DNA from 4 places in the Woeseia sp. D3-10 genome. Region 1 is predicted to be linked to each of the others. Evidence: riboswitches for the same ligand, from Rfam matches in the RefSeq annotation. Region 1 holds a riboswitch; each other region holds the start of a gene.
The links. Region 1 has a riboswitch for cyclic di-GMP ahead of AC0L8N_RS04935 (M23 family metallopeptidase). Riboswitches for the same ligand answer to the same signal wherever they lie in the genome.

Region 1 (7,734 bases):
AAGTACGTTGATTCATTGATCACCATTCCGAACGAGAAGTTGTTGTCGGTACTGGGTGGCGAGACGACCTTGCTGGATGCGTTCCGGTCTGCAAATGAAGTGCTGCAAGGTGCTGTGCAGGGTATCGCCGAATTGATAACGCGACCCGGTCTGATCAACGTCGACTTTGCCGATGTTCGGACAGTCATGGCGGAGATGGGCATGGCCATGATGGGTTCGGGTTCGTCATCAGGCGAAGATCGTGCACGGGAAGCCGCTGAGATGGCGGTTTCCAGTCCGCTGCTTGAGGACATTAATCTGGCCGGTGCGAACGGCATTTTGGTTAACGTCACTGCTGGAATGGATTTGTCTATCGGTGAATTCCAGGAAGTGGGCAACACGATCAAGGAATTCGCATCGGACGATGCGACGGTCGTGGTAGGCACGGTTATCGACCCGGACATGGGAGATCGGATTCGGGTAACGGTTGTAGCTACCGGGCTCGGCAAGCAGATGGCGCAAGCAAATACGCCAATGCGGGTTGTGCGTCGCAGTTACGACGCGCCGACCCCGGCACCGGCACCGGCGCCGTCTTCGGAGCCGAACTACCACACGCTGGACAAGCCGACCGTACAGCGCAAGCGTGCGGTAGGTGATGGCCTGGAAGAGCCTGGATTGCAAGACGACTTGCTGGATATTCCGGCATTTTTACGGCGTCAGGCAGACTAGAGCTGTCGCCGCAATAAAGCTCGTGTCACTCACTCTGCACGAGCCAGTGCCTCCGCTGTGGCCGGCCCGAATGATCGGGCCGGCCACTTTTGACGGGGAACAACGTTCAATATTCGGAGTCGGATGCAGCCTGTTTGCTGGATTGTGAGTAGCCGACCGGAGTGAATGGCTTGAACTTGATGGACGGTGTGCTAATCTTTCGCCCAATTTGAATGAGAGAATGGCTGTAAGCCATTGAAATATAAGTGGTGTTTCTACAACATGAACCACACGGGAACGACATTTCCGGCTAATTGACCCAGTCGGTGTTCTGCTGCCCGCAGCCACGGTTGCAACGCAGCCCATACAACCAGCGGACGTTCGAGATCGACATGGATACGGACCGGCCGCGGACAGCTTAGCGAGAATTTGTGGCAATGTTGCGACAACGAACTTTGAAAACGGCCATTCGGGCCACCGGCGTGGGCCTGCATACCGGTGAGAAGGTTTACATGACCTTGCGCCCGGCCGCGGAAAACACGGGCATTACCTTTCGACGTGTCGACCTCGACGAACCGGTGGATATTCCCGCAGATCCCAAGCTGGTTGGCGAGACCATGCTCGGCACAACCCTGGTCAAAGGCGATGTCAAAGTCGCGACCGTTGAGCACCTGATGTCGGCACTGGCGGGTCTGGGCATCGACAATGTGTACGTGGATTTGTCGGCACCGGAAGTTCCCATCATGGATGGCAGTGCGGCGCCGTTTGTATTCCTGCTGCAATCCGCCGGTATTGAAGAGCAAAACGCGGCGAAGCGCTTTGTTCGCATCAAGCGCAAGATTCGCATTGAAGAAGGCGACAAGTGGGCGCAATTGACGCCGTTCAATGGCTTCAAAGTCAATTTTGGTATCGACTTCAATCACCCCGTCTTCAATAAACTCAGTCAGCACGCTTCGATCGATTTTTCCTCGTCGTCGTTTTTAAAAGAAGTCAGCCGGGCCCGCACGTTTTGCTTTCTGCGCGATGTTGAAACATTGCGCGAACGAAACCTGACGCTCGGCGGCAGCATGGACAACGCTATCGTGCTCGATGACTACCGCATCCTGAACGAGGACGGCCTGCGTTACGCGAATGAGTTCGTTATTCACAAAATTCTGGACGCGATTGGCGATATTTATCTGCTCGGTCGCACGGTCATCGGTGAATTCTCCGCGCACAAGTCGGGCCACGACCTGAACAACAAGCTGATGCGGGCCATGCTCGCTGATACGACGGCCTGGGAAGAGGTCACTTACGAGGATGCGGCCAAAGCGCCTATCTCCTACGCGACTCCGGCCTACGCCTGAGTCAGGTGCCCGACTCCTGTCGGGCCACCCGAACCTGACAGCGCGCAACTTCCGGCACGTGCGCGCGCGCGGCCCGCAACAGCGCATCCGTCTCGAAACGCAGCCGTGCCGCCCACGCAGAGCTGGCGGCAACCACGACCAGTTCGTCCTTCTGGACGGTGGTTGATATCACGACTTCAGCTAAGTCTTTGTCCAGGCTCGATTTAATGAGGTCCGTGAGGTCCTGATTCTGGCGCGCACGACGGATAATTTTGTCGAGGCGTCCAGAGGACGATGAGTTCAGCAGCTTATCGAGGCGAATAATAGTCATGAAGTGTGACGCGCTAGGCGTTTTCAACGGACCAGAAGTGACCGGGTTCGACATTCTGGCCGTGCGATCTTGTAATGAAAAGCGTCATTATGCATATTGACCGCCTTGATAAGGGCATACCCGCCGAAAGCCGGGGACGCAAAACCACCGATCTAAGGGACGCTTCGTCCTAGGACAGCGGGGCTACCGAAGTGACCATCGACCATAGGCTGACAAAAACGACGCGGCGCCACGACTGGCAGCCGGGCCATGATTGCGGTGGTTTCGTTAGTGCAAGTACCTATGACTATACGCATCCGGGGCGTAGTTAATGAATGTAGTGATATTTGGCAAGGGGTTTGGCAAACCTCGACAGATCAGCCTGTCCGGCCCAACCGCGGGGCTGTTTGCAGCGCTGATAATTGGTGGTTTTTGTGGAGCGGCTTTTCTTGGCGGCTATTTTTACTCAGTACAGAACGGTTCCGGCGTAAGTCTGGAAACCACCGCTGTTCTGAATGCCGAGCTTGAATTGCAACGCGATGCCATTCTGACAACCCGGCAGGAAACCGAAGATACGCTGAACGCTTTGGCGCTGCGCATTGGGCAGATGAATGCGCGCGTGATCCGGCTGGATGCGCTCGGCCGCCGCCTGACCGAAATGGCGGACCTGGACGACGGTGAATTTGATTTTGATGCCATCCCCGCCCTCGGCGGCCCCGAAGAACCTGATTCCATCGGTTCGTCTGTCGCGGTACCTGAAGTATTGACCGCCATGCAGGGCCTGGCTATGCAGCTCGACAACCGGGAGGCGCAGCTTGGCGTTCTGGAGTCGGTGATACTTAATCAGAACCTGAACGACCGCGTCTATCCGCATGGCATGCCGGTCAAGTCCGGCTGGATGTCTTCCTATTTTGGTCGCCGTACTGATCCGTTCACGGGCAAGACGGCGAATCATCGCGGCGTTGATTTCGCCGGCAAGGAAGGCGCGGAAATTGTCGCGGTTGCGGACGGCGTCGTGACCTGGTCGTCAAAACGATACGGCTATGGGCAGTTAGTTGAAATTAATCACGGCAATGGCTACGCGACCCGCTACGCGCACAATTTGGAAAACCTCGTCGCTGTGGGTGAAGAAGTCCGCAAAGGCCAGACCGTAGCTCTAATGGGCGAGACCGGTCGGGCAACGGGGCCGAATTTGCACTTTGAGGTTCTGCACCGCGGCCAACGGGTTAATCCCGTGTCGTTCATTCGCAAGGGCTCCGCCGAGTAAGTCACCGTATTCCGGGCATTTACAGGTCCTCGATGCCAAGTGTGACAGCTGAGCCTTACGGCCCTTGGAATTTTCTCCTCTGGCCTCATAACCCCTTCTTGAATCAATAACAACAGATGCTCTGGACGGTAGTTGCCGGAACCCCGGTTCGGCAATTTGTCTGAGTCAGAGTAATCCGTGGTGCAAATTTCCAGTCAGTACGTAAAATACCGGTCTTTGTGTGTGGCCGTGGCGGCAGCGCCTCCGGCTGAATACCCTCTTGCAGGAGCCCTCAGTGGCAAATTTTCTTACTCGATTTTTTGGTAGCCGAAATCAACGTCTGTTACGGCAGATGTACAAGGTCGTAAAACGCATTAACGACTTGGAAGAGGGGGTCAAAGCGCTGGATGACGGTGCCTTGGCTGCGAAGACAGAAGAATTCAAGAAACGCCTTGCGGACGGGGCAACACTCGACCAGCTGCTGCCAGAAGCATTCGCGGTAGCGCGGGAAGCGGCCTGGCGAACGCTGGGCATGCGCCCTTTTGATGTGCAACTAATCGGCGGCATGGTTCTGCATCAGGGCAACATTGCGGAGATGCGAACTGGCGAAGGCAAGACGTTGGTCGCTACTTTGCCGGCTTACCTGAACGCTCTGAGCGGTAAAGGCGTGCACATCGTCACGGTCAATGAGTACCTCGCGCAACGTGATGCGGACTGGATGCGTCCAGTGTACGAATTCCTGGGATTGACGGTCGGCGTCACCCGTAGCGGGCAGACCCATCAACAAAAAGCAGAGTCTTACAACGCCGACATCACTTACGCGACGAATAATGAACTAGGGTTCGACTACCTGCGCGACAATCTCGCGTTCTCCGCAGACGATAAGGTCCAGCGGCCGCTCAATTTTGCGATTGTCGATGAGGTCGACTCGATCCTGATTGACGAAGCGCGAACGCCGCTGATCATCTCCGGCCCGACCGAAGAAAACACGGACCTGTACCAGAAGATCAACAAGCTGATTCCGAAACTGCGGCTGCACGAGGACACGGCGGACTCAAACAATTTCAACATCGACGCAAAGTCCATCAAGCTGAAGGACGAACACGGCAAGCTTCTGAAATCTGAAGATGGTGAAGAAGTCATGTCGCTCTCAGCTGCAATTGATCTGGCCGAGTCGAAGGATGCGGATGTTGTATTGGTCGAAAGTGGCAAGATTCCGCTTTGCCGTTTGGCGATACGCGGCCACTACACGACCGATGAGAAAGCCAAGCAGGTGCACGTCACAGAAGATGGACATCAGTACGTTGAACAGCTGATGTCCCAGGCCGGGCTTCTTGAAGAAGGCGCCAGTCTTTACGATGCGGGCAATATTCGTCTCCTGCACCACCTGAATGCTGCGCTGCGCGCTCACGTCATGTTCAATAAAGACGTCGAATACATCGTCAATGACGGCGAGATAGTTATTGTTGACGAGTTCACCGGTCGCACCATGCCGGGGCGACGCTGGTCGGACGGTTTGCACCAGGCGATCGAAGCGAAGGAAGGCGTTGCCGTCAAGCAAGAGAACCAGACGGTTGCCTCAATCACCTTTCAGAATTACTTCCGGCTGTATAACAGCCTGTCCGGCATGACCGGCACGGCGGATACGGAAGCCTTTGAATTTCAAACAATTTATGGGCTCGAAGTCATCGTTATTCCGACGCACCGGCCAATGGTACGCAAGGACCACGCAGACCTTGTCTACCTGACCCAGAAAGACAAATTTGAAGCGATCATCGAAGACATTATCGACTGCCGCGAACGTCAGCAGCCGGTGTTAGTCGGTACTACCTCGATTGAAACGTCCGAGTACTTGTCGTCGTTATTGAAAAAGCAGAACGTCCAGCACGAAGTGTTGAATGCGAAACAGCACGAGCGCGAAGCGACGGTTGTACAGCAGGCCGGTCGGCCGGGTGCGATTACGATCGCGACGAACATGGCCGGTCGCGGTACCGATATCGTGCTCGGCGGCAATCTCGAAGCGGCATACGCCGATGCGGGCGAGGCTGCGGACAAAGAAGCGGTAAAAGTCGAATGGGATGCGCGCCAGAAAATCGTACTCGACGCGGGTGGCCTGCATATCATCGGTACAGAGCGCCACGAGTCCCGACGTATTGATAACCAGTTGCGCGGCCGTTCCGGTCGCCAGGGCGATCCAGGTTCCAGTCGCTTCTATTTGTCGATGGAAGACAACCTGATGCGCATCTTCGGTGATCCGAATCGAACCAAAGCGTTATTGTCTCGAGCAGGCATGCGCGAAGGCGAAGCGATCGAAAGTAAGATTCTGTCGCGTCAAATCGAAAAGGCGCAACGCAAGGTCGAAGCGCACAACTTCGATATCCGTAAGAATTTGCTCGAGTACGATGACGTAGCCAATGATCAGCGCAAGGTTGTCTACCACCAGCGCAGCGAACTTATGGCGGCCGACGAGATCGGGGATTCGGTCAAGGCAATTCGTGACGAAGTCGTCGAAGACGTCGTGGCACAGTACATTCCGCCGGGCAGCCTTGAAGATCAGTGGGATACCGATGGCCTGACCCAGGCTATCGAGCACGATTTTATGGCTCGCGTGAATGTCTCACAGTGGGTTCGCGATGATCCTAAGCTCAACGAAGAAGCTATTCGCGAGCGTGTCGTTGAGGAATTGCAGAAAGCCTATCTCGAGAAAGAAAACAGCATCGGCTCCGAGTTGATGCGCAGCGTCGAGAAAGAAGTCATGTTGAAACAACTTGACTACCATTGGAAAGAACATCTCGCCGCAATGGATTACCTGCGCCAGGGTATACACCTGCGTGGTTATGCGCAGAAAAACCCGAAGCAGGAATACAAGCGCGAAGCGTTCGAAATGTTCGGCGCAATGCTGGATCAGATCAAACACGACACAACGACGATTTTGTCGCGTGTGCGGATCCAGAGCGAAGAAGATATTCAGCGCATGGAAGAGCAACGCCGGGCAGCGCAGGCGATGGAATTCAAGCATGCTGAAGCGCCGACGTTGGGCCAGTCGGCGCCGCAAGCGCCGGCCGCTGCACGTCAGGGTGATGGTCCGCTACAACGCCCGATGGCCGAGTCGTCAGCCCCATTCGTCCGTGAAGATCGTAAGGTTGGTCGTAACGAGCCTTGTCCTTGTGGTTCAGGCAAGAAGTTCAAGCAATGCCACGGCCGCTTGAGCTGATCGATTGAGGTGACTGCAACGCGACGCTTGCACGTTGCGGCCGGTGTGCTGATTGATGACGCTGGTCGCGTGCTGATCACTGAGCGGATGGGTGATTCGCCGTTTGCCGGCTTATGGGAATTTCCGGGTGGGAAGATTCATAGCGGTGAAACACCCTCGGACGCCATGGTTCGTGAGCTGCGTGAAGAGCTTGATATTGAAGTGGGGGAGTCCGAACACTTCATGCACTTGCTGCACGAGTACGCTGATCGCAGCGTAGAGCTCGAATTTTTTCTTGTTCATGACTGGCAGCGCGAGCCACGGGCTTGCGACGGCCAGGCTATGGAGTGGCGCTTGCCAGCCGATATTTCCGCCGCGGAATTATTGCCCGCAGACGGGCCAGTACTTGAAGCATTGCTTGCCCGGAAACGGTAACGGCAAAAATCAGCCGTGTAGGCCGCTCAGCAAATGCTGATATGAAAGTTAACGTCGTGCCCGGTCTGCACGGCCCGTGAGCCAATCGCTGACCATTCGAGAAAGCGCACCGTAAAGCGGTGCTGGCTGCCACTGATTTCCGGAAACAGGGGGCTGTTCAACGGCAGCGTTACCCGCAGCATCTGGCAGTGTGCATCGCGCTGCATATTGTGTTGATACATACCGTTGATTGCACGGCGCTCCTGCGGTTGCGCACTCTCCCGAATCAGCCACAACACTTCAATCACGGCGTCGCAGACAGGCTGCAGGATACGCAACCAGGCTTGCATGTCCTGTTGACGACGTTCGAATGGTTGCCGCAACCAATGGCTGTATTCCGGTAAATCGAACTCGCAGGTTCCGCCGGGAATGGCGCTGCGGTGTTTGATCGAGCTCAGAAACTCGCAATCCTTCAAAGGCTGGAGAAAGTGCGCGCCGATACTGCGCAGTTCTTCCCGCGTATGCGCAAGGTTGGAGATCAGTGCGGAGAGTCGTTTAA
Region 2 (7,734 bases), 200 kb from region 1:
CATTCTCGCTTACACGGCATTGGGCGGTCTAAAGGCTGTGATTTACACAGACGTTTTCCAGATGCTGATTTTGCTGGTCGGCATTGTGTTCATCGCGGTGCCCATCGGCCTGTACGAAGTGGGCGGCTGGAACGCGATGGTCGAACATTTTGAATCCAGCCCGGAAACCGCGTCGATGATCGACTGGACGGCCGTGAGCTGGAAGCAGGCGCTGGGTTGGTTTTTCGCGATATTCCCTGTGTGGTTTATTTCGATAGCTGCCATGCAACGTATTGTTGCGGCGCGTGACGTGCGCACGGCAAGACGTGCATTTTTTCTCACCGGTATACCTATCGAATGGCCGTTATTCGCGGTTGGCAGCACCTTGATCGGCATGATCGCGCGAATGTTGTTCCCTGATTTGCAGGACGCGGAACTGGCCACGCCCACAGTCATCATGCAGTTGTTGCCGGTAGGTATCGCCGGCATTGTTATTGCGGCGTACATAGCGGCTGTCATGTCGTCGGCGGATTCCGCGTTGATTGGACCGGTCGCCATCTTCACCAATGACATTTACAAGAAGCAATTCAATCCGCAGGCGAGTGGTGCGCAACTGGTAAAAGTCGCACGCGCCGCGACGTTGGTGCTCGGCGTGCTTGCCATCGGCATCGCCTATCTGGTGCCGAATGTTCTGGAACTGATTCTTTACGCCTATACGTTCGGCGCTGCGGGCCTGTTCTTCCCGATGTTGGGTTTGTTGTTCTGGCGTGGCACGACGGCAAAAGGTGCGTTCTGGAGCATGCTGGCTGGCGGGGGATCTGCAGTATTGTGGGCGATCTACGAGTCCGTCGTCGTCGCGAATGGCGGCGAGCCGTTCGAGATTGCAGCGTCATACATGGGTTGGCTGGTCGGTTTGCCGACCCTGATTATTGTGTCACTGCTTACCCAGCACAGCCGTGATGAAGATATTGACCTGTTCCGTACCTGAAGCCCGAATCGCGGTTAAAACATCGCGCCGAGCACAAGATAAGCGGCAACGCTGATGCCGCCAACGACCATCGCATACGGCATTTGGGTCTTGATGTGGTCAATGTGATCGGAGGCCGCGCCGGTTGAGGCGAGAATGGACGTGTCCGAAAGCGGTGAGCAATGATCGCCGAATACACCGCCACCAGCGATAGCAGCCACCGTGGCATAGACGACCGGCGACAGTTCCTGACCGCTGAAGGTGAACGCGAGTGGAACGGCAATCGGCATCATGATCGCGAACGTTCCCCACGATGTGCCTGTTGAAAACGCGATGAGGGCGGCGATCAGAAACGTGAGCGCAGGCAACAAACCGGGAGTCAGCCAGCCTTCCGTCTGCGCGACGATGAATTCTGCGGTGTGCAGGTTTGCCGACAACTCATTCAACGCGTACGCAAAGGCCAGAATAATAATGGCGGGCATCACTCCCTTGATACCGTTCATCGCTGTTTCCATGATGTCAGCGAGCGGTACGCCCTGAATCCGCATGACGGTGGCAGCGACCACTGACGACAGCAGAAACGCTTCCATTGTCAGAGCCGATTTAGTCACGATGAACGAACCTACGCCGACGCCGATAACAATCAAGACCGGCAGAATGAAATTCCAGAACAGGCTGGTGCGTATGCCTTCGAACGGTTCGATGTCGGTCAGCTCACGACTCATGAGTGGCTGAGCACCATCCCGTAGCACTTTGCCTTCATTTTCGGCGCGGGCTTCGGCCGCTTTCATAGGGCCGAACTCGGGAATGATGCGGGCCGCGATTGCGCCCACCATGAAGACGGCGAGGATCGCGTAGACGTTATACGGAATGGCGTATATGAAGACCCGCATTGCATCCGCATCGTCGGCAATCGGTCCCATGCCAATCATCAGGCCGGCAATGAATACGGCCCATCCGGTTATCGGCACGATGACACTGACCGGAGCGGACGTTGAATCGGCGATGTAAGCGAGCTTCTCACGAGAAATCTTAAAGCGATCGGACAGGGTGCGCATCGTTGAGCCGACGAACAGCGGACTGAAGTAATCACTGAAAAATACAAACATGCCCATTACCCAGGCGGCGAGCTGAACGCGCACGCGCGTCATGTTGCAGCTTTCGACCCAGGCGGAGAAATTTCGGATAGCACCGGTGCGCTGGAAAAACGCGATTGTTACGCCAATGAATAGTTCGAGCAGAAAAATCCACGAAAACGCCGTGGTGCCCAGCGCATTCTTCAGCAGATTGGGGAAGCCCATCAGCCCTTCACCGGCAATGAACACGCCGACAAGGCAGGCAACGGCGAGTGAGAAAACGGTATTGCGGGTAACGAAGGCAAGAACGATAGCAACGGCGGCGGGCAACAGCGACCACGCGCCAACGGCGACGGTTTCTTCCACGACTTCCCCCCGGAACGTTGTTATTACGAAAGACGTTACACCAAAAGTGCCTTGCTTACACTTCGTCCCGGGCGCGCCGCCGCTCTATTCCGGCAATAATCGAGAAGCCTAGTGCTCGTAACGGTTCCGGTGGCATCCAGCTCGCATTGCCAAACAGAGCGGGCATGTCCGGTATATCCATTCCCAGTGCATGGTCGGCCAGCAGCTTGCCAAACAAGCTGCCTTTGACCACGCCGCCGCCATTGCAACCGGCCGAGACAAACAAACCGCGCTTAAGCTGCCCCCATAGCGGCGCCCCGTTGTAGGTGAAGCCGGTCGCTCCAGCCCAGACCGATTCGAACGGCACATCGACCAGCCCGGGATAGCGTCGCGACAGAGTGGCGCGAAGTTTAGTGGCGACCAGGTTGTTGTCTGATTCGCGTTCGTAGCCGTAAAGACTTCTTACCAATAAGCGACCGTCCGACGTCTTGCGCAACGTGCTACCCAGTCGGTGAGCCGGCAACAAGCCCCATTGGAGATCGTTGCCACAATGTTCCCGTTGAGCATCTGACAACGGCGCGGTGAGTCCGGCGTAGGTGTACATCGCGGTGATTCGTGAAGCGCCAACACCTAGGTATTTGCAGAACGCATTGTTGGCGAGAAATAGCTTGCGTGCAGTTACGTGGCCGTTTGGCGTTGTTACACGCCAGGCATCCCGAATCGCGTCAATTTTGATTGCGGGAGATTCCTCGAATACGGAAACGGTTGTGGGAAGTTTGGCCACCAGTGAGCGAATCAGCGCGGCCGGTTGCACGAGGTAACAATGTGGGGAGTAAAGTCCCTCGCGGTAGAAGCGCGTGCCGATGCGTTCCTGCAATTGTTCTCGCGACAGAGTTTCGACGGGGAGGCCGGCCGTTTCGAGAAATGTTCGATACTTGCGTAAGGCAGCGCTGCCCAATTTTCCGGCGGCCGCGCGGTAGGTCCCGGCGCGTTCCAGCTGGCAATCTATTGCTGCGGACGCGGCATCTCGCGCTAGCTGTCGCATCGTTTCGCCAAGCAGTTCATTGCAGCGCTGCAAGCGATCCATGTTTGCGGTATCGACGTCATTGGCCAGCGATATTTCGAGCAGAAACCCTGAGTTGCGCCCTGGGTTACCTTCACCAATTCGACTGGCATCCAATAAAGTGATGTTCGACGAAGGTGATAATTCAGCGTAACGCCGTGCAGCCGCAACTCCGGTATAGCCGGCGCCTATAATGATGAGATCGCTTTCGAGTTCACCATTGAGGGTTGTTACCTCGGATTGCGCAGCGAGCAGCGCATTCCAACCGCAGCTGCTCTGATAGGCAGGAAATTTTTTATTCATAGAAAAATAATCCCGCAACGTGGTTTTGCATAATGCACGATGAAAGGCGATTTGGCGTTGTTTTCGTGAATTCTTGAAAGCAATTGCAAGCCACCGTTCCTATTGAACTTAGTGCGGTTTCACGTTGTGCAGACAGTTTGCGATGTGTCCGCAGAATGCGACGGTTATTAAACATATCGTAGGCAACGCATTGTCACATAATTCATGCGTCGCGATTTTGAGACAGGTTTTTTTTCTAAAGTCTTCTGGTAGGTTGGCCGACATCAGAACGAAGTAATAGTCGGTAAAGTCTGTTTCTTAAAATTCAGTAACTAAATTTAGCCAGTCACTGATAAGGGCAAACCAACTGAAAAGTTGGGACGCAAAGCCACCGGTCTAAAGGTTTTTACCTATGACAGCGGGGTTGCCAGTAGGACACGATGCGCAGTGCTCGGAAGGGCGCGTATCCAGCTTTAGAGGCGTTTAGACCTCGCACCTACCGGTCTCGTGATTCTCACGAGCCAGCGTTTCAACATAATTCGGTTTGCCTGTCAGTCTGGCAGGAGCGAACGAATGTACCCGAAGCACCTTGTGCGACCCACTCAACGCTACGCAATTGCGATCACAGCGTTGCTTGCTATGACTGGTTGTCTGCCGACCGGTGAAGTCGATCAAACCACGGACAATGGCAACAGCAGTGGCGAAATTACGAGTTCGCACCGCATCAGCGGCAGTGTCGGCGATGGCCCCGTAACCAACGCAGAGATTCGAGTAATCGCGAACGATGGCACGAGTCTCGGTGTGGTCATGAGCGACTCCAATGCGGACTTCGATGTGGAAGTTACAACTGCCGCAAGCGATTACCCGCTTTCCTTGCTGGGCCTGGGCGGTACCGATCTCGTCACATTGACGAGCCCGGATTTTGACTTGAAGAGCATGGTCCGTTCGTCGACGACTGCGTCCGTTGCAAACCTCAATCCGTTTACTACGATCGCCTTCGAAGCGGCCACTGACATGAGCGGTGGTGTTAACGCGGCGAACATGGACGCCGCGCTGCGGACTGTGCACCTTAAGCTGAACAGCGGGCTGAGTACGCTTGGCAACTCGACAACAATGGAAGCAGCTTTCGACGAAACAAACGTTGCGGAGATAGTTCGTGCTTCCGAGACTCTGGGCGAAGCTGTGCGTCGTACCCGTGACGCATTAGTGGCCACCGGCCGTTCCGCCAACGGCAATTCAGTTGTTACAAGTGTGGGCTCGGATCTTATTGATGGTGTGCTTGATGGTCGCGGTGGTTCGCGCACTGACAATCGCGTTTCCGTTGTGTTTGCAGTGGCGTTGGCGCAGGTGTCGCTGGAGTCAGGGCGTAACCAGTTAAGGGTATTCGGCAGCGATGCGATGGGCCGCATTCAGGATGCCATCAACCAGGTTTTTGATGGCACGCCCAACCCGGCACTGGCCGATCTGCCGCTGACCTCGGGCATGTTGGAGTCCATGCGAATTGGCTTGATGGTTGCGGAAGTCATGCAGCCGTCAGCAGCTATTGCGACATTGCGCAACGAAGTAGCCGAATTGCGCCCGCTCATGAATGGCGCACAGGTTCGGGCAGCGTTGTCGGGTACGGCGCAGGCGGATATCGACGCCGGCCTGATAGCGGTTGCCGGCGCGTCGGCAAGTGAGTTGGACGCCCTCAATCTGATACTGAGAACCGGTAACGTCGCGAGTGATAATTCGGCGCCAGTGATAAGTGGCGAGCCGCGGACGCGGATTGGAGCAGGTGCTGTCTACAACTTCGTTCCAACCGCCAGTGACAGTGATGGCGATACCCTGACGTTTACAATCTCCGGGCGACCGACCTGGGCGACCTTCGACAGTTCGACGGGCCGCTTGAGTGGAACGCCTTCTCAAAGCGATATCGGCAGTACGCCAGGCGTTTCGATCAGCGTATCGGACGGCGAGGCCGTTAGCAGTCTGCCCGCATTTACGATCACCGTCGAAGCAGGCATCAGCAATTCGGCACCCACCATATCCGGTACGCCGTCCAGCAGCCTGGTGGCGGGCAATACCTACGACTTTACGCCGAATGCCGCCGACGCCGATGGCGATGCGTTGACCTTCAGCGTTAACAACCTGCCGGCGTGGACCAGCTTCAATGCACAAACCGGTCGGTTGACAGGAACGCCGTCGGATTCCGATGTAGGTATCTACTCGGGTATTACGATTACTGTCAGTGACGGTACCGCCTCAGCGAGTCTCGCCGCATTCAGTATCACCGTGGAAGAAGCCACAGTGCCAAACCGGGCGCCGCAGATCAGCGGTAATCCGGCAACAACCGTGCAAGCCGGCTCGGCCTATACCTTCCAGCCAACGGCCAGCGATGCCGACGGCGATGCACTGACCTTCAGCATCAGCGGTCGACCGGCATGGGCTTCGTTCAGTTCGTCGACGGGTGCGTTGGCGGGTACACCGGATGAGGGTGACGCGGGTAGCTACGCCGGGATCACGATTTCTGTAACCGACGGCGAGTTCACTGCCAGCCTGCCGGGCTTTACCATCACAGTGGAAGCAGCGCCTGCGAACAATGCACCGCTGATTTCAGGTACTCCGGCTGCGACCGTTCAGGCGGGTTCGAGCTATAACTTCCAGCCGACAGCCAGCGATGCCGACGGCGATGCGCTGACCTTCAGCATCAACGGACGCCCGTCCTGGGCATCGTTTAACCAGTCGACCGGTGCGTTGACGGGTACACCGAACGCGGGTAACGCGGGCAACTACGCCGGGATCGCGATTTCTGTCAGCGATGGTGAGGCCACTGTCAGCCTGCCGAGCTTTGCGATCACGGTTGAAGCGGTTGCCGAGAACAACGCGCCGGTAATCTCAGGGAGTCCGGCCGCCTCGGTGCTTGTTGATTCGTCCTTTAGTTTCCAGCCAACTGCGAGTGATGCCGACGGCGACAGCCTGACGTTCAGTGTCAGCGGTGCGCCGGGCTGGGCCAACTTCAACACGAGCAACGGAAGCCTGAGCGGAACACCGTCAGCCGCCGACGTTGGTGTTTATTCTGGCATTCGAATCACGGTAAGCGACGGCGAAGACAGCGCCACGCTTGGTCCGTTCACGGTTACCGTCAATGCGATTACGCTGGGTTCTGCAACGTTGACCTGGTCTGCGCCGAGTCTGAATACCGACGGCACGCCACTGGTTGATCTGAGCGGTTACCGTATTTACTGGGGCACAAGCTCAGGCAACTACACCAATTCCGTGACCATCGACAATCCGGGACTGACGACCTACGTCGTTGAGAACCTGGCACCGGGAACCTACGAGTTCGTCAGCACGGCGCTCAACGCGGCCGGCACGGAAAGCGGCTACTCGAATCCCGTCAGTCGTACGATTCCCTGACAGGCGACCAGAGCCGGGCGAGACAGCCCGGCTCTGGTGGCTTATCATCCCGCCCTGCAATTCACGGCGCGGGCACCCGGTTCGCGCGATTGTTTCAGGAGCGGTGGGTGATCAGTACGGACGTAGTTATTGTTGGCGCAGGCCCGTGTGGCCTGTTTCAGGTCTTCGAGCTCGGTCTGCTCGGGCTGAAAGCCGAAATCATCGATTCCATTCCGCGACCGGGCGGGCAGTGCAGCGAGCTGTACCCGGACAAACCCATCTATGACATTCCCGCAATCCCTGTGTGTACCGGTGAAGAGCTGACGCAAAGCCTGCTGAAGCAGATCGAGCCGTTTGGCTGCGGCATGCATTTTGGCGAAGAAGTGACCGAGCTTGAGGTACAGGATGACGGCAGCTTCCTGCTGGCCACGAGCAAAGGTAAACAATTTGCTGCCAAAGCGGTCGTGATCGCTGGCGGTGTCGGCTCGTTTCAACCACGCGCGTTACGTGCTGAGGGCGCGGAAGCCTGTGCCGGCATCTCCCTGCACTACAGCGTCAAGGATCCCCAGCAATACAAGGATCGCGATATCGCTGTTCTTGGTGGCGGCGATTCCGCGCTGGACTGGGTGCTGGCTTTGCAAGGT
Region 3 (7,734 bases), 600 kb from region 1:
GTGTGCAGAACGGCAAACAGCGGCTCGTCGGTGTCAGCAAAGTAGAATGGTAGTTCAGAATTCTGCATGTTATTGATTTTATTAAGGTAGTAGAGGGGCTTGCTGCAAAGCCAGCAATTCTTGCAGAACTCACCGCATCTGCAAGTGCACAGGCCGCAATTCTCGTCTTGACGCAGTTCACAGTGGCCGTCGGAGCGGCCGTTCTGCGGCCGGAATCAGAGGCCGTTTAACACCTGTCTGATCGCCAAACGGAAAGCTTCGTTCATTGAATCCAGACGGTATTTCGAGTTGGCAGTGGTTTTTGCCTGGGTACCCAGAAATTTCGCCAGTGCCGGGTTTTCAGCGAGAACCCTGACCTTCTCTGCCGCGTCAGCAACGTCATTCGGCCGGTAGTAGAAGCCACTCTGACCATCATCGATAGCCTGCGTGACCGAGGCAATGTTGGGGACAATCGTCGCAAGCCCCGAGTTCATGAACTCCAGGATGGCCAACGAGAAAGCCTCGCTAATGGAGGCATGAATGGCGAAAGTGCTCGAACGCAATATGTCGGCCATATCAGAACGTTTGCCGATGAGTCTGAAATACTCGTTAAGGCCGTTGCTTTCCAGTAGTTCTGTCAGCCGGTGTAGATCAGGTCCGTCTCCACAATGCACGAATACAACGTCTGTGCGCTTCATTTCGTGTACGTAATAATTGGCTACTTCGACCAAAAAATCGATGCGCTTGCGTGGGTCGGCTCGTCCCGATGACACGCAAATTCGTGTAGCGCGATCCAGTCCAAGGAGATCGTGAACGTAATACGGATTAGCCGGTGGTACTTCAATCGGCTCGACACCGTTCTGAATAGTGACCAGCTTGTTCGACGGGATTCTAGCGTTGAGTTCCGCTTTTTCACTCATGTACGGTGAAACACAAAACTGCAGGTCACAGTTGAAAGGAGGAATCTTCCGGAGAACGGATTTGACCACTGCCCTGATGCCCGTCGCATTGCGATTCTCGCCACCCGAATGGGCATGGTTAATAATGATTTTTGCTCCTGCCAGCCGGAGCGCGGCATATTGCCAGTTGCTGAATGTTCTGTCGCTGAAGTAAAGCAAGCGTACGCGCTGTTTCCGGATAAAGCGGCAGGCACGCCAGAGTTCATGGAGATTCCGGCCTGGCACGCGAAGCTGCACCGAAGTCACCAGCGAAGGCTGTCGAAGGTTAGGTGGCAATTGCCCGGTTACGGGGTAAGCGAGCAGCGATTGCAGTCCTTGCTGTTCTGCCAGCTCTCCGAATTGCAGCCAGAAGTTCTCCATAAGCCACCAGGAGAATCCTGTATCGGGGGCATAGTTGCCCACCAGAAGAATGCTGCCCACCTCTGTCGGATTAATGCTGCTGATGCCTAGAGGTTGATCCGCTTGGCTGTGCGCGGGCTCCTGGTCAGGTGGTAGATCGGACGAGGAGGGGAGTTGAGTGCCTGAATTCAGCACGCGAAGTTTGGTGACCACTCGTTCATTATTAATTGTTTCTTGCTGCGGGTATTGCTGGGGTCGAGGACGGCGCCAATATACAGCGGTGGCCGTCTTGGTGGTATAGCGAATCGTAAGTTTTTCTATTTACTACATTGGACGTCGGGCGTGTTGCAATCAATGGCACTTCGTTGTGGAACAAGTCCGGAAGATACTATTACCAGCCTGCCCGAAAATGAAACGCCGCCCAGATGGGCGGCGTGTCCATACTCATTGCAGCGTCGGTGGCATTGGGATTTTTGGGGGATCGGCCAGCTCCGACGTAACTCCGATGATTTCATCACCAGCCACGTATGCGCCGAGGTTAATCGCGCCACCGCCGAACATGTTAAGTACGTCAAGCCCTGCATTCAGTGCAGGTGATGCACCGCTCAGGCGGAAGTTTCCGCCGGATGCATTGACCAGCATTGGATCTGCTTGCATGCTGCCGACCAGGTCCTGATTGTAATTGCTTTGCCAGCTGGACAGCGAGTGATTCGCGTAAGCGATTCTGGCGAGTGTACCGACAGACCCATAAAGGTTATTCGCGAAGGTGATGTTACTTACTTCAGTAACGTCTTCACCTTGAATGCCGTATGAACTGTCCAGAACTATATTGTTACGGATGACGACATCGCGGTAACCAGTAGTGCCCGGCTTGACATGAATTCCCAAATTGTTCGCGTACAGCGTGTTGTTGGTAACGTCGATGTTGGCGGGGCTGGAGCCGTTATAGCCGATAAACACGATACCAGAGCCGGAGTTGTGAACGATGTTCTGGTAGGTGCGAGCACCGAACGCTGTGCCGGCGTCGTTGATAATACCGTGAGTGATGCCAACACCCAGGTTATAGAGCAGGTTGTAGCGAACGGTGATTCTGTGGTTCGCAGTTGCGCCATAAGAGCCTTTGATAAATATGCCGCCCTGAGAGTCATGAATCTCATTGTGCTCCATGGTGATACCGCTCGAATCATATAGAATGATTGCAGAGCCATTGTATTGGTTTGACGCACCGCGATTCTCAAACAGGTGGTTGCTGCGAATCAGCGAGTCCGTCGAATATTCAATTCGAATGGCGCTGTGATTGTCGCCCCAGCTAACTGTTTTGCCACGCACTGTAAGATTCTGAATCGTAATGTTGCTCGAACCCCAGACGACGACCGGGCCGGTATCTGCTTTGGTGTCTACATTGATTTCATCAATATAGAAGCCGTCCCAAACGATGTATTGGCGGTTCAAAGTACCGATGATCGGTTCGCCAATTGTATTCGTATTCGATTGCAGGCTAACTACGCCCTCTGCTCGAATAGTAATCGGGTCGCCTGGCCGGCCATCATTTACTGGATTGTAGATCGGCTCGTAGCGCTCGCCGGTGCCCTGCGTAGTCGAGTAGACGCCAGCTCGAACTATAACGGTGTCACCCGCTTGCGCGGCTTGTCCGGAGTTGGGGCTATTAATATTTGTGCTTCCCCACATGGCACGGCCAAGTGTCGACCAAGGACTGTTGGCACTATTTTGTGCGTAACTCACACTGTCGTCGCCATTAGCTCCATCGACATAGAGTTCCTTGGAATGAATGCCGGTTGCTCCCAGCATCATTGCAACAAACAGTGCAAATGCGTGGCCGCTGCGGCGTTTGATACGTCCTGTATCCCCGTGTTTGCGGGTCCATATCCGAGTAGTCATTTCCTATTTAACCTCGTTAGCCGTCTGTCCGGCTTGTAATGCATCTTGTGTGTACTTGCTCATGGCTGCGTATGCCGCTGCCGTAAGGTGACTGCCGTCTTCGACAGCAAACTCGCTCTTTCGTGTTCCGTCCGAGTCCGCGAGGAGCGATTCAAAGTCGAGAACCGTTATGCCTTTGGAGCGGGCAAAATCTTTCAGCCAGATGTTGACCTCGTTCACGTGCCCATTAATCATGCTTTGATAACTGGTCTTGCCAAGAATGTCGCCTACAACGCTGGCCGCCCAATTCGTAAAGCCCGCTTTGCCGCGAATGGACACCTCTGTTGCAAGAATTACTTCAATTCCTTCCTTTTCTGCAGCGGCAACCATCGATTGGTAACCTCTCTGGATGCGTTGTTTCGTTTCTGCCATCTTTCCGGGTTCTGCGCGAAAGATGTCGTTAATAAAGCCCCAGATTAAGACCTTGGCAGGGTCAAGCGCGACTACGTCCTGGCTGAATCGCTCTTGCATGTCAAAGGACTCGTTACCGCCTATTCCTCGATTAACCACTTTGTGACCAGCCAGCCGCTCGATTGGCCATTCTGCTGCGTACGAGGCTCCCAGTATTACCGCTGGAGCATTGTTGCCTGTCATTGGGTCCTGTTGAGCTCCAACCGTCGCTGATAAAAAAAGTGTCGTCAAAAATAGGAATCGGACGTGTAATCGCATTGTCTGGTTTGCCACTGTCGTTCGGTTTCGGGTACGGGTCTGTTGATCTTCAGTGCCATTGTTTCATAGCGTGTTGATGCTTCTGACCTGAAAAATCGGCGCAGGTTTAATTTACGACACGCATGACGTCGTTCGAGAAGCTGCTTTCAATGCCATATTGATTGACCGCCGTAGCGACAAAGTAATAAGTGCCGGGAGCCAGATTCTCGACTTGATAGGACGAAAGCCCCGGATTGTCGACATAAACGTCATTCGGATACTGGCCACGGGTCATGCCGTAGTAGATCTTGAATGCGGCGTGATCGGTAAACGGTGTACCGTCGGTATTTACCGACGGTGCAGCCAGTGACAACGTTACAGAGCCAAGCCCGGACTGCGTAACCGCAATCGAGAACTGGCGAAGTACCACGGTCGCCGTACCATCGGACACGCTGATCGTTATGTTGTTGTACGAACCTTCATTGCCGAGCAGCGGTTGCCCTGTTAATTGTCCATTGGTGGTGTTGAAGGTTGCCCAGTTTGGAAGGTTTTCGATCGAGAACGTCAGCGGGTCCCCGTCCGGGTCGGTGGCGTTCGGTGTAAATGTGTAGGTCTGCCCGATCGTAATGGCGGATGCAGGGCTGCCGGAAATGACCGGAGCCGAGTTGCCGTCCTGACCGGGGGGCGGCGAGTTGCCGTCGCCGTTATCGACTTCTCCACCCGCTGTCAGGCAGCCGCTCAAGGTCAGCAGCAGCGACAGGATGGCAAAAGTGCCGATCGACTTGGACAAAACTAGTTTCATTACCGTACCTCGTTCGATGTCTTGAGCGTCAGCAGGTGCAGGTGCTTTGGTAATGCAACCTTGCGAACGTTCGAGCAACCGTGGTTCACGAATTCCGGTAGTCAGGGGCTAATCTGGCAGGTGCCGTTAGATAGCGTCCGGGAGTGCGATCGCACTTCGGACTCTGGCAACCCCGCTGTCATAGGTAAAACCCGTAGACCGGAAGCTTTGCGTCCCTGTCTTTCGACAGGTTTGCCATTTACAGTACAGCCAAGTTATAGCACTGGACTGACTGCAGGCAAGGCCCGTACCTGTAAACTTTGAAGTCCATCATGCTTTAAGTTCACAGACCGCTTATGTCACATGACCGAATCGTCTCTAGCTGCTGATATAAGGGCAGCACGAATATTCGGCGGGGCAGGAAGTGCATGCACTCAATACCCCGTAACACCGGGCTTCAGCTTTATTAGAGCAAGTACTGTGCCAAAAAATACTAATGTGTTTAGAATCAGAGCAGTTACGTCTAAATTGATCTCGCCCTATGGCGTCGCATCCTAGCAATTTGCGAATTTTCTGTCGCAATTCTCTGACGCCGTTTAAGGTCTTTTCTAGGTAACAGCAGCTAAGTCCCCAGCATTCCAGCGGTTTTGTTTCGTCGCCGTTCAGCGACAGGTCCGAAGTGCTTGAAAATTCTGCGCAAAGTCTTTGATTGCGCGAAAGGACGGTAGACCAGTATCGCGGGAATCATGCGGCGAACCTTATGGTCGTCGCCGGGCTGAACCGGCTTTCTGCTACTATTGCCAGCCTTTTTCTCAGGCAGGAACAGACCCTGAAATGACCGTTCGTACCCGTTTCGCTCCGAGCCCAACTGGAGTCCTCCACCTTGGCAGTATTCGCACTGCGCTTTTTTGCTGGCTGTACGCGCGCCACACCGGCGGAGAATACCTCGTAAGGATTGAGGACACTGATCGCGAGCGCTCGACGGACGAGAACGTCACCGCCATTTTCGAAGGACTGTCGTGGCTCGGCATTACCTCGGATCAGCAGCCCGTCTACCAGACCCGACGTTTCGACCGGTATGGCGAGGTGATTGCCCAATGGCTGGACGAGGGTAAGGCCTACCATTGCTATTGCAGCCGGGAGCGCCTGGCCGCTCTCCGCGAGGAGCAAATGGCCGCTGGCGTGAAAACGCGTTACGACGGTCGTTGTCGTGATGGCGCTGTGCCTGTTGATGGGGTGAAGCCGGTTGTGCGTTTCCGTAATCCGGCGGACGGCGATGTGCTGGTGGCAGACCTTGTTCGCGGTGATGTGGTATTCAGTAACCGCGAGCTCGACGACCTGATTATTTGTCGCTCTGATGGTGCGCCGACCTACAACTTCACAGTGGTTGTCGATGATTCCGACATGGGTGTTTCGCACGTCATTCGAGGGGACGATCATCTCAACAACACGCCGCGGCAAATGAACATGTTTGCCGCATTGGGGGTCTCTCCGCCGAGTTTCGCGCACCTGCCGATGATATTGGGACCTGACGGGGCCAAGCTGTCCAAGCGGCACGGCGCTGTCGATATACGTGACTATCAGCAGCAAGGGTATTTGCCTGCCGCGTTGCTCAACTATCTGGTCCGGCTGGGTTGGTCACACGCGGATCAGGAAATTTTCTCGGTCGACGAGATGATTGCATTGTTCGATATCGCCGACGTCAATCAATCGGCCTCCGCCTTCAATCCGGAAAAGCTGCGTTGGCTCAATCAGCAGCACATCAAGGCGATGCCGGCTGAAGAGCTCGGCGAGCTGCTGCGGCCGTTTCTTGAACGGGCGGGGTTGGCTGTTGACTCAGGGCCTGAGCCGTCGGCAGTTGCAGACGCCTACCGCGAACGCGCCGAGACACTGGTGGACCTGGCCGAGAGTTGCCAGTACCTCTACAACGACTTTGACGAGATTGATCCTAAAGCGGCAAAGAAAAACCTTCGGCCGGTTGTGCTGGAGCCTTTGCTGGATGTGCGCGAACGATTGGCGGCATTGCCAGAGTGGCGGGCAAGCGGGCTCATGGAGACGATTGAAGCCGCTGCTGCGGCGTTTGATCTCAATATGGGGAAACTGGGTCAGCCGCTGCGTGTTGCGGTGACTGGCAATGGCGTTTCTCCGCCTATCGATATCACGCTGGAATTAATCGGCCGGGAGCGTAGTTTGCAGCGTCTGGATGCAGCACTCGAAATGATTCGCGAGAGAGCTGCAGCCAGTTGATAGCAATACGCTCAGGGAATTTCGGTTCCGCCTTGACAGCGCAGGCATGGCTACGTAAAGTCCCGGCCTCCGTGGGGCTATAGCTCAGCTGGGAGAGCGCTTGCATGGCATGCAAGAGGTCGGCGGTTCGATCCCGCCTAGCTCCACCAAATCCTTACGGAAACAAGTCCTGAGTCCCCATCGTCTAGAGGCCTAGGACACCGCCCTTTCACGGCGGTAACAGGGGTTCGAATCCCCTTGGGGACGCCATACAAACAAAAAGGCCCGTCTTGTACGGTTCTTTTATTTCTCGATTGATACGGTTGCGTCGAGTCGCATCACGCCCGATCCCACCTCCCGGGATGAGTCGCCTGTTAGCTGCGGTTGGCCACGCACCTGGCAAAAAGTGACATGGTTCAAGCACCGCGGCGCAGGATGGCGCCGTGGATGTCTTCGAGCTTCAGGCGACGGGTGTCGATGCCGTGACGGGCCAGCAGCCAGGCCGAGCCGGCCATGGTACCGGTGATGATCATTGCCGCCAGCATCAGGTTGTCAAACAACCCGGCAACACCGAGCAACGCACCTAGAATACCGCCTGTCTTGGAGCTGGCCGCAACAATGCCGGCCCCGGTACCGCGCAAGTGGACCGGAAAAATTTCCGATGCGTACGGGATGAGCATGGCGATGACGCCGCTCGCACTCACCAGCAAAAGGGCGATCGCAGCGCTCAGCAGCGTCGTCGACTCGTCGACGGAACCGCGTGCCAGACATACCATCCAGAGCGAGACGACCGTGAACACTATAAAAAGCACCAGTGAGCGAATACTGCTCCAGAAGTGATAGAGCCAAACTACCAGCAATACG
Region 4 (7,734 bases), 1.6 Mb from region 1:
CCGACTGCTGCAGCTGCAGGCTCGCAACCTCCAGCCGCGCCCCTGACAACGCGGCATCGGCTGAGCCCGTTAACAACTGCTGCTCTGGCCAGTCACTTATCCAACGGCTTGGGTTAAGGCGTTGCAACTCTATTGTTGCTGCTGCGCTGAATTGATCCACCCAACGCACTGTTCCATTGAGCGCGGCATCGATGTCGGCGGAGTGCAGAACCAACTGCTCGACCTGCAGCTCGCTCATATCTCCTCGCAGCGTGCCGGTTGCGGTGACGGGCCCTGTTGATTCAGCGGTCAGCGCAACATCAAGCTCAATACCGTAATCTCGCATGCTACCGCTTAGCTTGGTGGTCAACTCTTGCAGCGAAACAACCGTCTGTTCGCCGTTCACCGGCCACTGCAATCCGCTGGCAGCGGCGACCAAATCAAAGCCCGGTTCGCTGTCGGCATCGCTAATTGTTCCATTGACCACGACGTCATGGGTTGGCGAACTGAGGTCCAGTGTAAAGCGACTCAGACTACCGTCGAGACCCAAGACAAGCGCAACCGGTTCCTTGTTTGCCGTACCGACATCGAGCTCAGTACGCGCCGCCAGTGACGCGTTCAGCGGGAACGGTTCTGCCAGACCCAACGCACCAGAGGCACTTGCCTCGCCCAGCATCGATGAAACGGAGAACTGCTCGATGTGCAGCTCATTGTGCAGCCGCCCGACAAGCTGCAACTGATCCAGGTGCAGCTCGCTGGCATCCGGCATTACGATGTCGATATCGCTTACGGTCAGCTGGTTAACACTTACCGGCAGCGGCAAACGCATGGCGCTGAGAATTTGCCGCACAGTGGCAGCGGGTTCTGTTGCCGGCTCCGGCTCACTCGCGGTTGCTGACAAGCGCAGCTCAAGCCCACTGGCCTGCAGGCTCTCCACCGTCAGACCGATTGGAAAAAAATCAGGATTTACAGCCAGTGTCAGTTGTTCGACGACAAGCTCCGTACCCGGCTGCTGAAAATTCAGGTTCCGGAAGTGGAGGCCGCCGCTGACCGTACCGCGCAACGACTCTGCAGACAGTTGTTCGGGTACGGCCGTTGTCGCGCGCGCCCAAATCCACGCTGCGCCCGATTCTGTACGCAGCAACCAAACGACCGCGGCAACGGCGACAACAGCCGTGCCGATCAGCAGTATCAGCAAATAACGACCACCACGTCTGATCACAGTAACGGCGATCCCATGGTGAAATGAATACGCCAGGGTCGGCCTTCCGTATCCAGTGCGCGGGCGAAATCGACCCTTACCGCCCCGGCAATTGAGTACCAACGCACCCCAAAGCCCACGCCCTTGCGTAGTTCTGCCTCATCCCAGTCGTTAAAAGCGTTCCCGATATCAGCGAATGCGGCAACCGACCAGGCGGACGCAACCTTCATCTCAATCTCGGCACTGGCAGAGACGACGTTATTCGAGCCAATGTCGTTGTTGCTGAGTTCCTCAAACCCGTAGCCCCGCACGCTGCTGCTGCCGCCCGCTTTGAAGCGGTATCGATCCGGCAATTGGGTTACCGATAGCGCAAACGGTTCGCCGTCGACGGTGCCGGTGATGTCGCGCACATCGGCATCGCTGTAACCGAGCTCCGCGCGCAGTAAGACCTTCCAGCGATCACCGTACAAATAGCTGCGGCGGCTGGAAATGTAGAACTGGGTGAAGTCCCGCTCTGAGCCCCACGCTTCGTTGCCGGTAAACAACCATGCACGCTCGCGATGGCCCTCCGTCTCAAAGGCTTTGCCGCGCACCGCCGGCCAATCCCACTCAATACCAACGGCCAGGGTACTGACCGTATTGCGGAACAAACCGCTGAATCGCGGATCGTCCGCAAACGCGATGATATCCGGTGCAGAATCTGTACCCGGACGGTAATCGAATGATTCGCGGATGAGCTCCACATAGACAGTTTCCAGTATTTGCTGGAAGCCCTGTTTGCGGTCGCGCACATGGAGCCGCCCAAAGCGGGCATTCAGATCCTGGACCTGGCCATTGGCAAGCGTCACGAAATCTTCGTCATTTTGCTGCCGCTTGAATTCCAGATCCTGGTTGTCGTAGCGCAACGAGGAGCTCGCTACCCAGTATTGACGTTGTGCGGTTCGGCGAGGGATGCGGTAATCGGCACGAATAGAAAACTCGTCATCAATTTCCCGATAGCCGGTACCGACGTCTATCCGATCACCTTTGGTAGAAAGACGATGCCGGCTCCACAAACCCTGCAATCGAATTCCGGTGTCGGTGCCATAGCCGAGAGAACCCTGATAGGTATTCTTTGTATCGCCTTCAAGCTTGGTGTGCAGATTGACCACCGGCGGTGATTGCTCGAACATTCGTTCTTCGCGCACTTCAATGTCAGTGAAATAACCAGTACGCCACAAGTCGAGTCGAAACTGCTCCAGCAGCTCCGCATTGTAAGGTGTGCCCGAATCAAAGCGCGCCACATTCTCGAGCACCCAGGGCTTCAGTATGTCCTGTTCAAAAATGACGTCACCGAATAACACCTGAGGACCACTGTCCATAACAAGGTCGAGACGAGCTTCGTTCGCTGCAAGGTCCACCGAAATTTTTTGCTCGGTAAAACGCGCCTGCAGGTAGCCCTGAGTTTCGGCTGCGATCAGCAGCGACTTTTTCTGTTCTTCCCACCGGGGTTGATTCAGCACGGCACCAGCGGGCAATGGCCAGTTGCGCTTCCAGTTGCGCAGCTCGGCATTGTCAGCGCCGTCGCCCTTGAGCTCAATATTGGCAACGGCAATGCGCATCGGTTCGCCGGGACGGACTTGCACACGCATGCGCCAGTTCTCGCCATCGACCGGAACCAATGTGGCCGTTATTTCTGGCTGGTAGTAGCCGTACGGTTTTAGCGCATCGCGTACCCGCTCTCGGGCTTCTTCGCTGAGCTCATCGAAGCGGCCGGCCGACACGCGGCTGTTGCCGGTAAAGCCAAAACGTTCGAGGTGCAACCGCACATTGCTCAGCAACGGATCTGAAATACCGGTCACCACATAATTCAGCTCGTTGGCGAGGGCCGGCTGTGTGAGCGAAATACCAAGGCACAGCCAGGCCAGGCGCTGCCGCATTCGTGAACTGAGTAACCGCACTATGTCTTAACCATGATCAAGGGGCCGTGCATTGTAATAGGACAAATCCGGGCTGCATGTAGTTTCGACAGCAATACCGCAAATCGGCGGCTGCGCAGGTGGCAAATGACTGAACATGCCGTTTCGGCTTCACCTGGCCAGCCTACCGTGCATAAGCGATTTAACATCATACAGCTAAGTGCGGACTGGCAAATTGACAGGCCCCTGAGGCCGTGCCACGATCATCCATCAATTGATAAAGGCACACCTGTCGAAAGTCAGGGTCGCAAAGCCACCGGTCTAAGGGGATACCTACGACAGCGGGGTTGCCAGCAGTTTCAGGCGTCTTGCGCCTGCGGCAGCCGCCGACCCTTCCCGCCGGTTGAACAACTTCGCGACTCTCGCCAATTGCCGACATTTTCCGTGTGCCGCAGGGAGTGGGAGATGGGCGCAAACATACTCAGGCAATCAGGTGCATTCCGCGTGCGCGGTACGGCCAAGCCATGCACGTTTCAACCTCAGGATGAACGCGAGTTGTTTCGCTGTTTCGCGCCCAGCGCCAACTTCCTGCCACCGTTCCGGCCTGCCGGTGCCGGCAGCGCGTCTACCGATTGCAATTCAACGACGGCAGGGACAGTGATTGATCTGACCGCATTGAATGCGATTCGTGAGGTCAATCTCAACAATTTCACAGTTACTGTTGAACCCGGCGTCCGCATACGGGACCTTGCCTCCGAGCTTGCGTCCCAGGGTCTCGAACTGGAAGGTTGTCACGACCTGATGGACCGAACGGTTGGCGGCGCCGTCGCCAGTGGCTGTATTGGTCCTGCCATGAGCGGTGAAGGCAGTCTGTTCGCGTCTCAACTTTGCAGCGCAAGATTACTCACCCCTAGCGGCGCACCACTTGAAGTTGATGCCAGCAAGAATAATTTGCTCAGTGCCTTGCGGCTAAGCTACGGCATGCTGGGTGTACTCTACGAACTGACCTTGCGAGTGCGACCGGTGCGACCGTTCACGGCCAGCCACCGCCGCTGCACGATCAGCGAATTCGCTGCTATTTCAGACAAAATTGCCCGGAGTCCGGCCGGTGTGCGCTTTTATCTGATGCCTTTCCGTGACCGGGTCTATCTCGACTTGCGCCGGCACGACAGCGGCAGCGCCGACGGCGGACGGTTGCCGTGGCGAATCAAGGACTGGGGAGAAAGCACGGTGTTGCCACACGTCTTCAAATCCCTCCGGCACCTCGTGCCGGTCAACGGCGTTCGTTACCGTTTGATCGACGAGATCAGCAGCATCACTCAGGGTCTGGTCAACAACCGATTGGTTGAACACGGCAGCAACTCAACCATGCAAGCAAGCATCGCCCATGCTCAAAAAATGAATTACTCAACCTGGCTGTTTCCCGCCAACGATTTCGCCATTGTCGTTCAGGCCTATCGGGACTTCTGTCAGCGCATACATAAAGAGAACGGCTTTCGTTGCGATATGCCGACAATGGGCTTTCGCTTGAACCGCGACTCATCGGCGTTGCTGTCGCCGATGTTTGATGAACCCATGATCGCGTTGCGCGCTATTTCCACGCAGTCTGCCGGCTGGGAGGATTTTGCCATCGACTTCGCCGAGTTTGCCCAGCACTGGGGCGGCATACCGTTGTTTAACCAGTCCCGCAGCCTTTCTCAGGATCACTCACGGCAGATCTTCGGTGAGCGTATCGAGTTTTTCCGAAAAATCCGCCGTCGGCTGGACCCGGAGAACCGAATGATGAATCCGTTTCTGTCTCAGTATTTTCTCTAGCGTGAACTGAGGCTGGCAACGCCAACGCCTGCCTGGCTCGGGCCGCACTCGCGCGCCCGAACGCCGCACCCGCCGACCGCTCCAATCCAAACAGCCTTCCCGCGCATCTGATTGACAGTGGCGAACGTCCTGTCTTACGCGTTGACTTGGGCATTGCGCCTCCGGAACTTAGTGTTATACTCAACTATAACACCAACATACCAAGGACAATCCAATGCCTCCCAGATCAGCATTTGTGCGTTTAGCGTTGCTAACGGTTTGCGTTTCGCTGGTAACCGCCTGTGGTGTGGGTGAGGCTCGCCTGGCCAGTGCCGAGACCGCCACAGCGCCACTGCCGGTGAGCGGCGTAAGTGCGTATATCACTGATTTATATGCCACTTATCAAGCAACCTCAACATTGGGTGCCGACGGCGACGCCGCCGTGCCGGCAAGGGTCAGCGGCGAGGTAATCGAGCTGTTGGTCGAAGAAGGCGACCGCGTTGTGCAAGGCCAGTTACTGGCAAGGCTCGACGGCCAGCGTCTGGCCCTGCAGGTCGAGCAGTCAGGTGCCGAATTCACTTTGCGCCGTACCGAGCTTCGCCGCCAGCAGCGTCTGCACGAGCACGGCCTCATCAGCGCCGCGTCTTTTGACAGCCTGCAGTACGACGTTGAAGCGTTGGCCGCCGCCCTGGAGCTGGACCGGCTGAATTACAGCTACACGGAAATCCGTGCCCCCATCAACGGGATCATCAGCAGCCGGGACATAAAACTCGGGCAGTACCTCAAGCCCGGTGATCTTGCATTCCGCATCAGCGACACGACGCAACTGGTGGCCACCATTCGTGTGCCGCAAAACGAGCTTCGACACTTCCAGGTAGAACTGCCGCTGACCTTGCAGGTGAAGGCCGCCGGAAGTCGGGAATACGCAGCGATGATTGATCGAATCAGCCCGGTGGTTGACCGTAGTGATGGCACCTTCCGTGTCACTTCCTACGTGGACAATACCAACGGTGAACTCGCACCAGGCATGTTCGCGAGAATCAGTGTCCGCTATGAAGAGCATGCGGATGCCGTTGCCCTGCCTGAAAGTGCCGTCATAGAAGAAGACGGTATGCACGTCGTCTATGTAATCAAGAACGGATTGGCGGAACGGCGCGAAATCGTTCCCGGTGTCAGGGATCGCGGACTGGTACAGATAGTCAAAGGCATCACCGCTGGTGAAGTCGTCATCAGCAACGGCTCAGCGGGCGTTCGCGACGGAACAGCCGTCATTGCGATGGATTCTGCGGTTGCCCACCAGGGCCGTTAGCAAATAACAATAATGAGGGAGCGTTACGAGATGACAGCCAACCGGGCTTCAGGACTTCTGCTGGCACTGCTGCTGGCCGCGTGCCAGCCAGAATCAGACTCAGAAACCGCCAGCGAGAACGAGCCGCAGCCGGCTATTCCGGTCGAGGCCGCGTATCCAAGTCGGGGTGACATTGTTTCGACGTACTCTGGTACTGCCGCGATTGAAGCGCTGGCCGAAGCAACGGTCATCGCCAAAGTCGGCGGAGAAGTTCGGGAGATACTGGTTGAGGAAGGTGACGACGTCACGGCCGGCCAATTACTGGCAAGGCTCGACGGCGACCGACTGCGGCTGGTGCAGACACAAGCTCAGGCTAACTTGCAGAAACTACGCCGCGACTTTCAAAGAAACCAGGACCTGAAAGACCGAAGTTTGATTAGCACCGGTGACTTCGAAAAAATTCAGTATGAAATGGAAGCGCTGGAAGCCAGCTATAAGATGGCCAGCCTCGAAGTCAGTTACACCGAGATTCGCGCCCCTATAAACGGTGTTGTCTCCGAACGTTTCGTCAAGAAAGGCAATACGATCGATGTCAACGCGAAGCTGTTCCATGTAACCAGTCTCGATCCGCTGGTCGCATACTTGCACGTGCCGGAGCGGGAATACCGACGCATGTCCAAAGGAATGCCAGCGAGCATTCAAATCGATGCGCTCGGCGGTGCCCGCTATGAAGCGAGCATCGCGCGTATCAGCCCCGTCGTTGACCCCTCCACCGGCACCTTCAAGATCACGGTAGAAATCTCTGACCCGGCGCGACGTTTGAAGCCAGGCATGTTTGCGCGCATCGGCATCGTCTCCGACGTTCATGCTGATGCCCTGCAGATCCCCCGCGGCGCGATTATCGATGATGGCGGCGAAACATCCGTGTTTGTCATCGACGGAGAAACCGTCAGCCAACGCACCGTTCGTACAGGCTTTGTAGCCAACGGCAACATCGAAGTTACTGACGGTCTTAACGCCGATGAGCAAATTGTTGTTGTCGGACAGACCGGGTTGCGCGACGGCTCACGCATCCAGTTGATTGGCGCCGATAACGACGTCAAGAGTGTCTTGGCGACACCAACGTCAACCACTCAAGACGACAGCTGACAGGAACCGGACTATGCGGCGACTCATTGAAATCGCGACGCAGCGGCGCGTCACTATCGTCATGTTCACGATTGCCGTTGTGCTGTTTGGCATGGTGTCCCTGTCACGCCTGAATGTGAACCTGTTACCGGATATTTCCTATCCAACGATCACCATTCGCACCGAGTTGACAGGCGCGGCACCCGTAGAAATCGAAAACCTGTTGACCAAGCCCATAGAAGAGGCGGCGGGCATCATTCGGAATGTGCGGCTGGTACGTTCAGTATCGCGTTCCGGGCAATCCGACGTCACGCTGGAGTTCCTGTGGGGCACGGACATGAACATTGCCGGCGTCGACGTCCGGGAGAAGATCGATATTCTGGAATTGCCGATCGAGGCTAACCGCCCGTTGTTGTTGCGATTCGATCCGTCCAGTGAACCCGTTA

Region 2: it holds a riboswitch for cyclic di-GMP, as region 1 does, so the genes downstream of both, AC0L8N_RS04155 (beta strand repeat-containing protein) here and AC0L8N_RS04935 (M23 family metallopeptidase) in region 1, are expected to answer to the same signal.
Region 3: it holds a riboswitch for cyclic di-GMP, as region 1 does, so the genes downstream of both, AC0L8N_RS02245 (putative Ig domain-containing protein) here and AC0L8N_RS04935 (M23 family metallopeptidase) in region 1, are expected to answer to the same signal.
Region 4: it holds a riboswitch for cyclic di-GMP, as region 1 does, so the genes downstream of both, AC0L8N_RS11670 (FAD-binding oxidoreductase) here and AC0L8N_RS04935 (M23 family metallopeptidase) in region 1, are expected to answer to the same signal.

Annotation. Positions count from the first base shown of each region.
Region 1 covers NZ_JBVVTW010000007.1:929,024-936,757, reverse strand. Annotated here, with positions in the region: gene ftsZ (cell division protein FtsZ) at 1-708, shown strand, start outside; gene lpxC (UDP-3-O-acyl-N-acetylglucosamine deacetylase) at 1,125-2,033, shown strand; gene AC0L8N_RS04940 (DciA family protein) at 2,035-2,343, opposite strand; cyclic di-GMP riboswitch class I at 2,447-2,534, shown strand; gene AC0L8N_RS04935 (M23 family metallopeptidase) at 2,654-3,589, shown strand; gene secA (preprotein translocase subunit SecA) at 3,864-6,782, shown strand; gene mutT (8-oxo-dGTP diphosphatase MutT) at 6,792-7,196, shown strand; gene zapD (cell division protein ZapD) at 7,223-7,734, opposite strand, start outside.
Region 2 covers NZ_JBVVTW010000007.1:724,692-732,425, reverse strand. Annotated here, with positions in the region: gene AC0L8N_RS04170 (sodium:solute symporter family protein) at 1-967, shown strand, start outside; gene AC0L8N_RS04165 (Na+/H+ antiporter NhaC family protein) at 982-2,388, opposite strand; gene AC0L8N_RS04160 (NAD(P)/FAD-dependent oxidoreductase) at 2,444-3,733, opposite strand; cyclic di-GMP riboswitch class I at 4,060-4,144, shown strand; gene AC0L8N_RS04155 (beta strand repeat-containing protein) at 4,286-7,111, shown strand; gene AC0L8N_RS04150 (NAD(P)/FAD-dependent oxidoreductase) at 7,171-7,734, shown strand, end outside.
Region 3 covers NZ_JBVVTW010000007.1:324,324-332,057, reverse strand. Annotated here, with positions in the region: gene AC0L8N_RS02265 (alpha/beta fold hydrolase) at 1-68, opposite strand, end outside; gene AC0L8N_RS02260 (glycosyltransferase family 4 protein) at 216-1,358, opposite strand; gene AC0L8N_RS02255 (right-handed parallel beta-helix repeat-containing protein) at 1,722-3,176, opposite strand; gene AC0L8N_RS02250 (GDSL-type esterase/lipase family protein) at 3,180-3,884, opposite strand; gene AC0L8N_RS02245 (putative Ig domain-containing protein) at 3,991-4,665, opposite strand; cyclic di-GMP riboswitch class I at 4,828-4,911, opposite strand; gene gltX (glutamate--tRNA ligase) at 5,479-6,891, shown strand; tRNA gene AC0L8N_RS02235 (tRNA-Ala) at 6,965-7,040, shown strand; tRNA gene AC0L8N_RS02230 (tRNA-Glu) at 7,065-7,140, shown strand; gene AC0L8N_RS02225 (MFS transporter) at 7,287-7,734, opposite strand, start outside.
Region 4 covers NZ_JBVVTW010000007.1:2,539,494-2,547,227, reverse strand. Annotated here, with positions in the region: gene AC0L8N_RS11680 (translocation/assembly module TamB domain-containing protein) at 1-1,201, opposite strand, end outside; gene AC0L8N_RS11675 (autotransporter assembly complex protein TamA) at 1,198-3,099, opposite strand; cyclic di-GMP riboswitch class I at 3,351-3,433, shown strand; gene AC0L8N_RS11670 (FAD-binding oxidoreductase) at 3,544-4,893, shown strand; gene AC0L8N_RS11665 (efflux RND transporter periplasmic adaptor subunit) at 5,108-6,181, shown strand; gene AC0L8N_RS11660 (efflux RND transporter periplasmic adaptor subunit) at 6,212-7,309, shown strand; gene AC0L8N_RS11655 (efflux RND transporter permease subunit) at 7,323-7,734, shown strand, end outside.